DNA from 3 places in the Bacillus yunxiaonensis genome. Region 1 is predicted to be linked to each of the others. Evidence: riboswitches for the same ligand, from Rfam matches in the RefSeq annotation. Region 1 holds a riboswitch; each other region holds the start of a gene.
What was found. A riboswitch is a leader RNA that binds a small molecule or an ion and turns the genes downstream of it on or off. The one in region 1 is predicted to bind S-adenosylmethionine.
Positions count from the first base shown of each region.

Region 2: linked by a shared signal. The riboswitch ahead of WAX78_RS09810 (bifunctional O-acetylhomoserine aminocarboxypropyltransferase/cysteine synthase) and the one ahead of WAX78_RS17495 (sugar ABC transporter substrate-binding protein) in region 1 are both predicted to bind S-adenosylmethionine.
Region 3: linked by a shared signal. The riboswitch ahead of mmuP (S-methylmethionine permease) and the one ahead of WAX78_RS17495 (sugar ABC transporter substrate-binding protein) in region 1 are both predicted to bind S-adenosylmethionine.

Region 1 covers NZ_JBAWSV010000006.1:25,988-29,274, forward strand. The annotation lists gene WAX78_RS17490 (sugar ABC transporter ATP-binding protein) at 1-106, opposite strand, end outside; gene WAX78_RS17495 (sugar ABC transporter substrate-binding protein) at 103-1,215, opposite strand; SAM riboswitch class I at 1,302-1,410, opposite strand; gene WAX78_RS17500 (NCS2 family permease) at 1,500-2,801, opposite strand; gene WAX78_RS17505 (SDR family oxidoreductase) at 3,034-3,287, shown strand, end outside.
Region 2 covers NZ_JBAWSV010000003.1:88,725-92,011, forward strand. The annotation lists gene WAX78_RS09805 (chloride channel protein) at 1-839, opposite strand, end outside; SAM riboswitch class I at 1,253-1,356, shown strand; gene WAX78_RS09810 (bifunctional O-acetylhomoserine aminocarboxypropyltransferase/cysteine synthase) at 1,448-2,743, shown strand; gene metA (homoserine O-acetyltransferase MetA) at 2,724-3,287, shown strand, end outside.
Region 3 covers NZ_JBAWSV010000007.1:171,983-175,269, reverse strand. The annotation lists gene gntK (gluconokinase) at 1-343, opposite strand, end outside; gene gntR (gluconate operon transcriptional repressor GntR) at 336-1,067, opposite strand; SAM riboswitch class I at 1,489-1,593, shown strand; gene mmuP (S-methylmethionine permease) at 1,675-3,084, shown strand; gene mmuM (homocysteine S-methyltransferase) at 3,059-3,287, shown strand, end outside.

The DNA.
Region 1 (3,287 bases):
CTAGTAACGCGTGTATTTGTCCTTTTTTAATCGTCATAGAAACATCTTGTAATACCGGGACATCTGTATAATGATGTGTAATGTTTTGGAGTGAAAATGTCATTATTTCTTCTCCTTCTCTAATTTATTCATCCAAGGTGAGTAAGCATCTTTTGAGTTGCCCCAGCCGTTTATGTATTTCGATAGCTGTTCCATTGCTACATTTTCAGTCGGTAAATTACTTTTCTTTACAAGGTGTGGTTCTAATGAATAAATATCTGGCGTATGTTCTCTTGCAATCTTTTGATATAAGAAGCGTACTTGTACTTTCCCTACTTCAGCTGGATCTGTAGCAGCTGTTGCGACCCATGGAGAATTTGATTTTTGCATGAGTTGTAAATCTTCGTTGCTTAAATCAATACCGTATACTTTTATATCTGTTCGGCCTGCTTGTTCTAGTGCTTTTACTGCACCCTTTGCAAATTCATCCCAAGCGGCAAAAATAGCATTTAACTCTCCTTTTTTTGGATATTTTTTTAGCAATGCTTCTACTTGTGCTTGCGTATCTAGAGCGGTATTGTTACTAGCTGTACCAAAGCGGGCTACTTCTTTTATGTTTGGGTAACGTTTGTAAAAGGCATCGATAATGACACTGCGGTGTTCCATAGGAGCAAATCCGCCAACCCATACAACGGCAATATTTCCTTTTCCATTTAAATCTTCAGCTAGTGTTTTTAACGATTTCCATGCGAGGCTATAGTCATCTTGATCAATAACAGTAACACCAGGTAAACGTAAATCGTTATCGAATGCTACGACGGGAATATTTGCTTGTAATGCTTTTTCTACACCTTGTTTTAATGCTTCAGAGCGCCCATGATCAATTAAAATTCCATCCACTTTTGCGTTAATAGCAGCATCTAAATTGGCAGCCATCTTTGCTAAATCGTTATCGGAGTTGTACACTTGAACGCTTCCGCCGAATTGTTCAATTTGCTTTTTTACTCCTTCAATATATTGAGAAGAGAAAGTGCCAATAGACATTTGCATAATTAAAGCAACTTTTAAAGGTTTTTGTACTTGTTTTGGAATTTCCGTTTGTGAAGTTTCTTGTTTTGAAGTTGTTTCTTTTGTAGCTGTTTGTTGTTGTTGTGTTGAAACAGCATCTTGTTCGCTTTTACAGGCTGTTAATGTGAATAATAGAATAATTAATAAGATTGAACATAATTTCTTCATAAAAAAATCCCTCCCCAATTTACAAGAGCGGGGAGGGAGAGGAAATAAAAAACGCCTTTTCATAGAAAAGACGTCTTATCACATTTCTCTTATCTCTCAACACATATGCGTGTTGTAAGAATTAGCACCGTGCCCATTTATGGGTCGGTTGCCGGGCTTCGTAGGGCTCATCCCTCCACCTGCTCTTGATAAGACATCAAATATTTAACTAGTTCGAATTATTCCACATTTATATATAAGTGTCAAATCTTTTTTATAAAAAAACTTCCTCATAAAGAGGAAGCTTAATGTGGTAAGAATACTAACTGATAAGCGAACAAAATACCAAATACGTACACAAGTGGATGAACTGCACGGAATTGCCCTTTTGCCATTTTCATAAGCGGGTATGAAATGAAGCCGAGTGCAATACCTGTTGCAATGCTTGATGTAAGCGGCATAGTTAAAATGACTAAAAATGCTGGGAAAGCTTCATCAAATGCATCCCAATCAATGTGACGAACTGCGCCCATCATTAAACTACCAACAATAATTAATGATGGAGATGTAATAGCGGCAACACCAGATACTGCGCCGACAAGCGGGCCAAAGAATGCAGCTACTGCAAATAATATCGCAACAGTTAGTGTTGTTAAACCTGTACGGCCACCAGCTGCAACGCCAGCAGAAGATTCAATATAGGCAGTCGTTGGTGTTGTACCGAACATTGAGCCAATCGTTGCTGAGATAGAATCTGAAAGAAGGGCGCGTCCGGAATTTGGAAGTTTTCCATCTTTCATAAATCCACCTTGCTGTGCAACTCCAAGTAATGTACCTGTTGTATCGAATAATGTTACAAGGAGGAGCGAGAAGACAACGCCATATAATCCGTAGTTAATTACATCAGAAAACGCTGTGATTGGATTGGAAACAATTACGCCTTCAGGTAAACCTGGCAGAGATGTAATTCCGTTTGAAAACGTTAATTGTCCAGTAAAGTAAGCGATAACTCCTGTTAATAACATACCGATAAATAATGCGCCATTTACGTTTAAAGACATAAGTACTAACGTAATAGCAAGTCCAGCCAAAGCAAGCAAGACAGGCGGAGAGTGAAGGTCCCCAAGCCCAACCAAATTTGAGGGATGCTTCGTAACAATGCCTGTCAGACGTAAGCCGATAAATGCGATAAATAAACCGATACCAGCTGTAATTGCGTGTCTTAAATTTTCAGGAATAGCTTCCAGTAATTTTGTACGGAAAGAAGTTAATGATAGCAAAATTAAAATCATACCTGCTACGAATACAGCAGAGAAAGCAATTGCAAATGTCATACCTTCATGAGTTTTTACAACAGAGTAAGCAAAGTAAGCATTTAAACCCATACCTGGTGCAATTGCAATTGGTAAATTTGCAAAGAGTGCCATACATAATGTTCCAACAACAGCGGCGATGATTGTCGCTGTAAATGCTTGTTCAAATGGAACGCCTGCATCACCAAGGATGACAGGGTTTACGACAATAATATATGCCATTGTTAAGAAGGTAATAATACCAGCCATAATTTCAGTTTTAATAGAAGTTTGATGTTTTGAAAGGTTAAACATAAAAACATCCTTTCTTTTTACGAATAATTGTCACAACAGTTATATATAATATTCGTTATGTTATTTTTTTGCAAGAGTTTTGTATAAAAAACTTCATATTTCTCTGTATTTTATGATGAAATTTCGAATATTAAACGTCTTTTTTGCGCATATATTTCGTTTTTGTAAGAATAAGTATATTTTTTGATTTCGCACATCATAAGAAGGACATATGATAAGGAGGTTTTTCTGTATGACACAACAAGAACAACCAAAGAAAACATTGCCACCGCAACATCAAGAGAAACAGCCGGGAATTGAGAAAATCATGAATCCACGCCCAAAATGTATAGATGAGAGGTATAAAGGAAGTGGGAAGTTGCAAGGGAAATATGCACTTATTACAGGGGGGGATAGCGGAATTGGCCGAGCAGTAGCGATTGCTTTTGCAAAAGAGGGTGCGAATATAGCGATTGCTTATTTAGATGAACATGAAGATGCAGAAGA
Region 2 (3,287 bases), on a different contig from region 1:
GGAAGTATAGTTCCTGCAATCCCTAAAAGAATACCACCTATAATTGCTAATGTTAGTTTATATTCTTGAAAAGGCCGTACTATTTTTTCTAATATATGTTCCACTTTGAAATAAAAATAGCCTACACCAGTGCCTATGCAAATAAGAGGCAGAAAGGCAATCCACTCATGGAGTGCAAAAGATCCTTCTCCAAACTTAACAATAAAAGATCCTCGATTATCGAGTTGACTTAGCAATAAATAAACAGAAAAACCAGCAAAAGTAGTAGCAAGATATACAATAGTCTTTTTCCCTTTAAAAGCTTCAGTGATTTGTGTATCCTCATGTTCGTTTGGAGCTAAATAACCGAATAGCGGTGCATTAAAAATAACACTTAAAGCAGCACTAATCCCAATTTCTGTTAGTTCATGCATTCCTTTTAAAGTAAATGTAAAGCGATCACCAACCCACGTACAAAGGCCACCTATAATCCCAACAAGTGCTGCTTCTGGTCCTAAGCTTGCGCCAAATACTAAAACAATAACAGCTGTTAACGTAGCTTTATGCACAAAATGGTACTCAATTCTGCCTGTTTTCTTATATTCAGCCATGGTCTCTGGCATTAAACGAGGGTATGTACCGAAGTATTTCTGTGACAGGCCGACAAGAATACCACCAATTACTGTTACACAAATTGTGTAATAAGGGGGTAATCCCAATTCTTTAGGTAAATATCCCCAAACAAGCTGAATTCCAGCATTTGTGACAACTAAAAATAACCAGACTACAGCACCAACTATAGCACCTAGGAACATACCGTACATGATGAGTAAATAGTGCATGTTTCTCCTAATAGTCATTCTTTATGCCTCCTTTATGTTACATTCATTATGAAAAAGTAAGAGATTCTAATACGAAAATAGTTGGATAACTAATTCAATATGCATATTATCTTTTTAAGGGAACTACTTATTCAAGATACATTACAAAAATTAGCAATATTATTTTATGAAACTGTAAAACATCTGTAAGTATAATTGCTTTTTTGTATGTGCTTTGATGGTTACTAAAATTAAATGTAACTCTTTAATTTTACATAGTAAGTGAAGTTTTTAAAACGTATTTTTGTCTTTCTTTGGAACATTAATGTTATTTTTATATAGTTTGAATCTTAAGAATAAATAATTAAATTTATTTATACTTTTCGTGAAGATTCAGAAAAATGAATTGACACTAGGAAATATTTGCTATAAAATCAACGGTAATTGCATAAGTCTTATCAAGAATAGGTGGAGGGACCGGGCCCTATGAAACCTTGGCAACAGCCGTAAAGCGGAATTGTGCCAAATCCTGCAGGTATTTCCTGAACGATAAGAAAGGCTACATGTCGAGCGTTTATCTAAACTGCTTCTTTCTTATTTAGGAAAGAAGCAGTTTTTTTATGTTAAAAAAGAAAGGGGATTGAGAAATGAGCAATACAAGGGGAAAAGGAACAATTTGTGTCCAAGGTGGCTATACGCCGAAAAACGGTGAACCGCGTGTTTTACCGCTTTATCAAAGCACGACGTATAAATACGATACATCTGATGATTTAGCAGCTCTCTTTAATTTAGAGGCAGAAGGTTATATTTATACTCGTATTGGTAACCCAACGCTTGCAGCATTTGAGCAGAAACTGACAGAGTTAGAAGGCGGCGTCGGTGCGGTTGCAACTGCATCAGGGCAAGCTGCAATTATGTTAGCGATATTAAATATTTGCGGCAGCGGTGATCACCTTCTTTGCTCATCAACAGTATACGGCGGTACGTTTAACTTATTTGCAGTTAGTCTGCGGAAACTTGGCATTGAGGTTACTTTCTTTAATCCAAACTTAACTGCTGATGAAATTGTTGCCCTTGCAAATGAGAAAACAAAGCTTGTGTATGCAGAATCGCTTGGAAATCCAGCGATGAATGTTCTTAACTTTAAAGAGTTTTCTGATGCGGCAAAAGAGCTTGAGGTGCCATTTATCGTCGACAATACGTTAGCGACGCCGTATTTATGTCATGCTTTTGAACATGGTGCAAACATTGTCGTTCATTCTACAACGAAATATATTGATGGTCATGCAAGCTCACTTGGCGGTATTGTCATTGATGGCGGTAATTTCGATTGGAGTAAATTTCCTGAATTTGTTGAACCAGATCCAAGTTATCATGGTGTGAGTTATGTGGAAAGATTCGGGCAAGCGGCATACATTGTGAAAGCTCGTGTGCAGTTATTAAGAGATTATGGAAATTGTATGAGTCCATTCAATGCGTATGTAAGTAATATTGGCTTAGAAACGTTGCATCTTCGTATGGAGCGTCATAGTCAAAACGCATTAGCTGTTGCACAGTGGTTATCGCAGCATGAACGCGTTGAGTGGGTCAATTATCCAGGACTTAAAGATAATGAAAATTATGCATTAGCACAAAAATATTTACCGAAAGGCGCGAGTGGTGTTTTAACGTTTGGAGTAAAGGGGGGGATTGAATCTGCTAAGCAATTTATTGCAAATGTGAAGCTCGCAGCATTGGTGACGCATGTTGCAGATGCAAGAACTTGTGTGATTCATCCTGCAAGCACAACGCACCGTCAGCTTAGTGAAGAGCAGCAGCGTCTGGCAGGTGTAACGCCTGATTTAATTCGGTTATCTGTTGGTATTGAAGATGCGGCGGATATTATTGCTGATTTAGCAGAAGCCCTTTCTGGAGGAAAACAGTATGCCGATCATCATTGCTAAAGATTTACCCGCTCGTAAAGTATTACAAAATGAAAATATTTTCGTGATGACGAAAGAACGAGCAGAAACACAAGATATCCGTGCTTTGAAGATTGCTATTTTAAATTTGATGCCAACAAAGCAAGAAACTGAAACGCAGTTGCTTCGTTTAATTGGAAATACGCCGCTTCAGCTCGATGTACATTTACTTCATATGGAATCTCATACATCAAGAAATGTGGCACAGGAGCATTTAACAAGTTTCTATAAAACATTTCGAGATATTGAAGGAGAAAAATTTGACGGGTTGATCATTACTGGTGCCCCGGTTGAAACACTTCCTTTTGAAGAGGTAGATTATTGGGAAGAATTGAAGCAAATTATGGACTATTCGAAGGAGTATGTTACATCGACGCTTCACATTTGTTGGGGAGCACAAGCAGGGTTGTATTATCACTACGGTGTTCCAAAATATCCGCTTCAGCAAAAGATGTTTGGTGTGTTTGAGCATGAAGTGCAGCAAGAGAATGTGAAACTGTTACGCGGTTTTGATGAAAGCTTTTTT
Region 3 (3,287 bases), on a different contig from region 1:
GTTCATCTTTGATCTTATGTGCCCATGTCTCACTGCGATTATCTGCCCAAGTGATACAAGGTGTCAGCGGCTCGTCATTTTCATCCATGGCAATGACACTATGCATGGCGCTGCTAAATGAAATAAACGATGGTTGTTTATCTGAATGATGTTTTGTTATATTTGAAATCGCCTGCAAAACGGCCTGAAAAATCTCTTCTGGATCTTGTTCCGCTGTGGAAATATCCGGTGTGCGAAGTGGGTAACCAATATTCTCTGTTTGAATGACTTCGCCTTTTTCAGTAAATAATACTGCTTTGGTACTTGTAGTACCGATATCTATACCTAACATATAGCTACTCATGTTCTTGCTCTACTCCTTTAGATAACATTTGTTGTGACATCCAGAGGTCTTCAACTTTCCCTTGCACATCATCAAAGTTTTGATGTAAGGCTTTAATCATGAGGGCTCGATCCTTTGATTCGATTGCTTTTATATAAAGCTCATGATTTTTAATAATCCGTTCAAAGTCTTCGTACTTTTCCTTGAAACGGGTACGCATTGATAAAAGGATTAAGCTTTCCATAACAGGCTTTAAATTATTCCAAATCATGAGGATATGGGAATGCTCAATGGTGCGAATAATCGTTTCATGGAATAAGAGATCTTGATAAGAAAATTCATCAGCATCATGATATTTGATGGCGATTTTCATCATTTCCATAATTTTATTTAGTTCTCTTACTAACTCATTTGTGTCCATCTTTACAAGTCGCTCAAAGATAAACGTTTCTATAAGTAAACGAACATCATATATTTCTTCGATTTCTTTTTCGGTTAAACCAATGACAACTGCGCCCATTCTTTCTAAGCGAATGATATTTTCAGATGCTAGTACTTTTAATGCTTCACGAACGGGTGACCGACTTACAGAAAAATCGGCAGCTAATTTATTTTCAGATAGAATGGTACCGCTTTCAATTTTACCTGCAATAATACGCATTCTCAGTTCGCTCGCAACACGATCACCAGTAGAAGCTTTTGAAAGCCACTTTTCAGGATAAAGAAATTCCCTTGATTCCGTCATAATTCCACCTCATGTTAATCAAGTATACTTGTATACAAGTATTATAACTTAGATTTTTAATTATGCAAGCGCTTTTATGTTGTTTCGTCTAGATGCCCTTCAATACTTGTTCAAGTTTGATGAGAGTTTAAAATAATAAGGAATGATAAACAAACTCTATTTTCCAATTTATATACGGAAAATAAATACTTTTTATTAAGTGAATCTTTCATCAGTGGGGGCATCTCCTACTAATGGTTAGTTGAACTGATTGGGCACATGCCAGCGGTTATCCTCTACCTATCTTCTTTATTCCTTTTTGAATAAGGGGTTTTACTGCCAGCGAATAGCAGGATAAACGAGTAAATAAATTAGGCGGTATTTATAAGTACAGAAACACGTTGACAATTTTTAAATAGATTGATAAGGTTATAAAAAAATATTCTTATCCAGAGAGGTGGAGGGACTGGCCCTACGAAACCTCAGCAACAGGTCTGCTTAAGATACTGTGCTAATTCCAGCGGGTGATGAACCTGATAGATAGGAGGGTACGTTTTTATTTGTCAGCCACGCACTCTTTTATAGAGTGCGTTTTTGTTTTCTCTGGATAGTAGGAAGGAGAGTAAGAATGGAGAACAAAAATAGGAAAGAATTTCAAAGGAAAATGCAAGCACGTCATTTAGTTATGTTATCACTTGGTGGAGTGATTGGAACTGGATTATTTCTAAGTTCAGGTTACACGATTCAACAAGCTGGTCCATTTGGTACAATTCTTTCCTACCTGATTGGTGCACTAGTGGTTTATCTAGTTATGCTGTGTTTAGGTGAGCTTTCCGTACATATGCCTGAAACGGGTGCATTTCATAGTTATGCATCTAAATACATTGGACCAGGGACAGGGTATACCGTAGCTTGGTTGTACTGGTTAACTTGGACTGTTGCTTTAGGCTCTGAATTTACTGCTGCAGGGTTGCTTATGCAGAGATGGTTTCCATCCATCAATGTCTGGATATGGAGTGCCCTTTTTGCCATTTTAATCTTTGGATTAAATGTACTGACAGTTAAATTTTTTGCTGAATCTGAATTTTTATTTGCCTCTATAAAGGTAATAGCTATTGTAATATTTATTGTTTTAGGAGCAGCGGCAATAGTAGGTTTTGTTCCGATGGCTCATTCAAAGTCAGCGCCATTCTTTTCTAACTTTACAAGTACAGGTCTATTTCCTCATGGTGCTTTTGCCATTATAATGACGATGCTTGCCGTTAATTTTGCTTTTTCAGGAACGGAATTAATAGGAATTGCAGCAGGTGAAACAGTGAATCCAGAAACAGCGATACCCAAGGCCATTCGTATTACTTTGTGGAGATTGATTATCTTTTTTGTAGGAACGATCATTGTTTTATCTGCATTATTACCTAGTTCCGATGCAGGAGTATTAGAGAGTCCCTTTGTTGCCGTTCTTGAACGAGTTGGAGTGCCATATTCGGCAGATATTATGAATTTCGTTATACTAACGGCTATTCTATCTGCTGCAAACTCAGGTCTTTATGCCTCTTCTAGAATGCTGTGGTCGCTTGCCAATAAGAACACAATATCTCCTATTTTTGCAAAAATGACAAAACAGGGTGTTCCAATTAATGCGGTCATTTTCAGCATGTTGGGAGGAGCTTTGGCTCTGTTCTCAAGTATCGTGGCACCGGATACTGTGTATATTGTGCTAGTTTCTATTTCAGGTTTAGCAGTGGTTGTAGTTTGGATGAGTATTAGTACTTCGCAGTTCCTATTTCGCAGACAATATGTAAAAGAAGGAAATTCTGTAGATGACTTGGTCTATCGTACACCATTCTATCCGCTGGTACCAATCGCTTCTTTTATCATTTGTTTTGCGTCATGTATCGGGATTGCGTTTGATCCTACACAACGAATTGCTTTATATTGTGGTGTTCCATTTATATTGTTTTGCTACGGAAGTTATTATCTAACACAAAATTTAAAGAAAAGGGGTATAGATTATGTCCAACAAAATCAATCCAATTGATGCTATTTTATCTCAACATTCAATTATGCTGCTTGACGGAGCGCTGGCTACAGAACTGGAGTCACATGGATGTAATTTGGACGATTCCCTTTGGTCAGCACGTGTATTACTTGAGAATCCGGAATTAATTTATCAGGTTCACTCTGACTATTTTCATGCTGGAGCGGACTGTGCCATTACGGCAAGCTATCAAGCTACTGTTG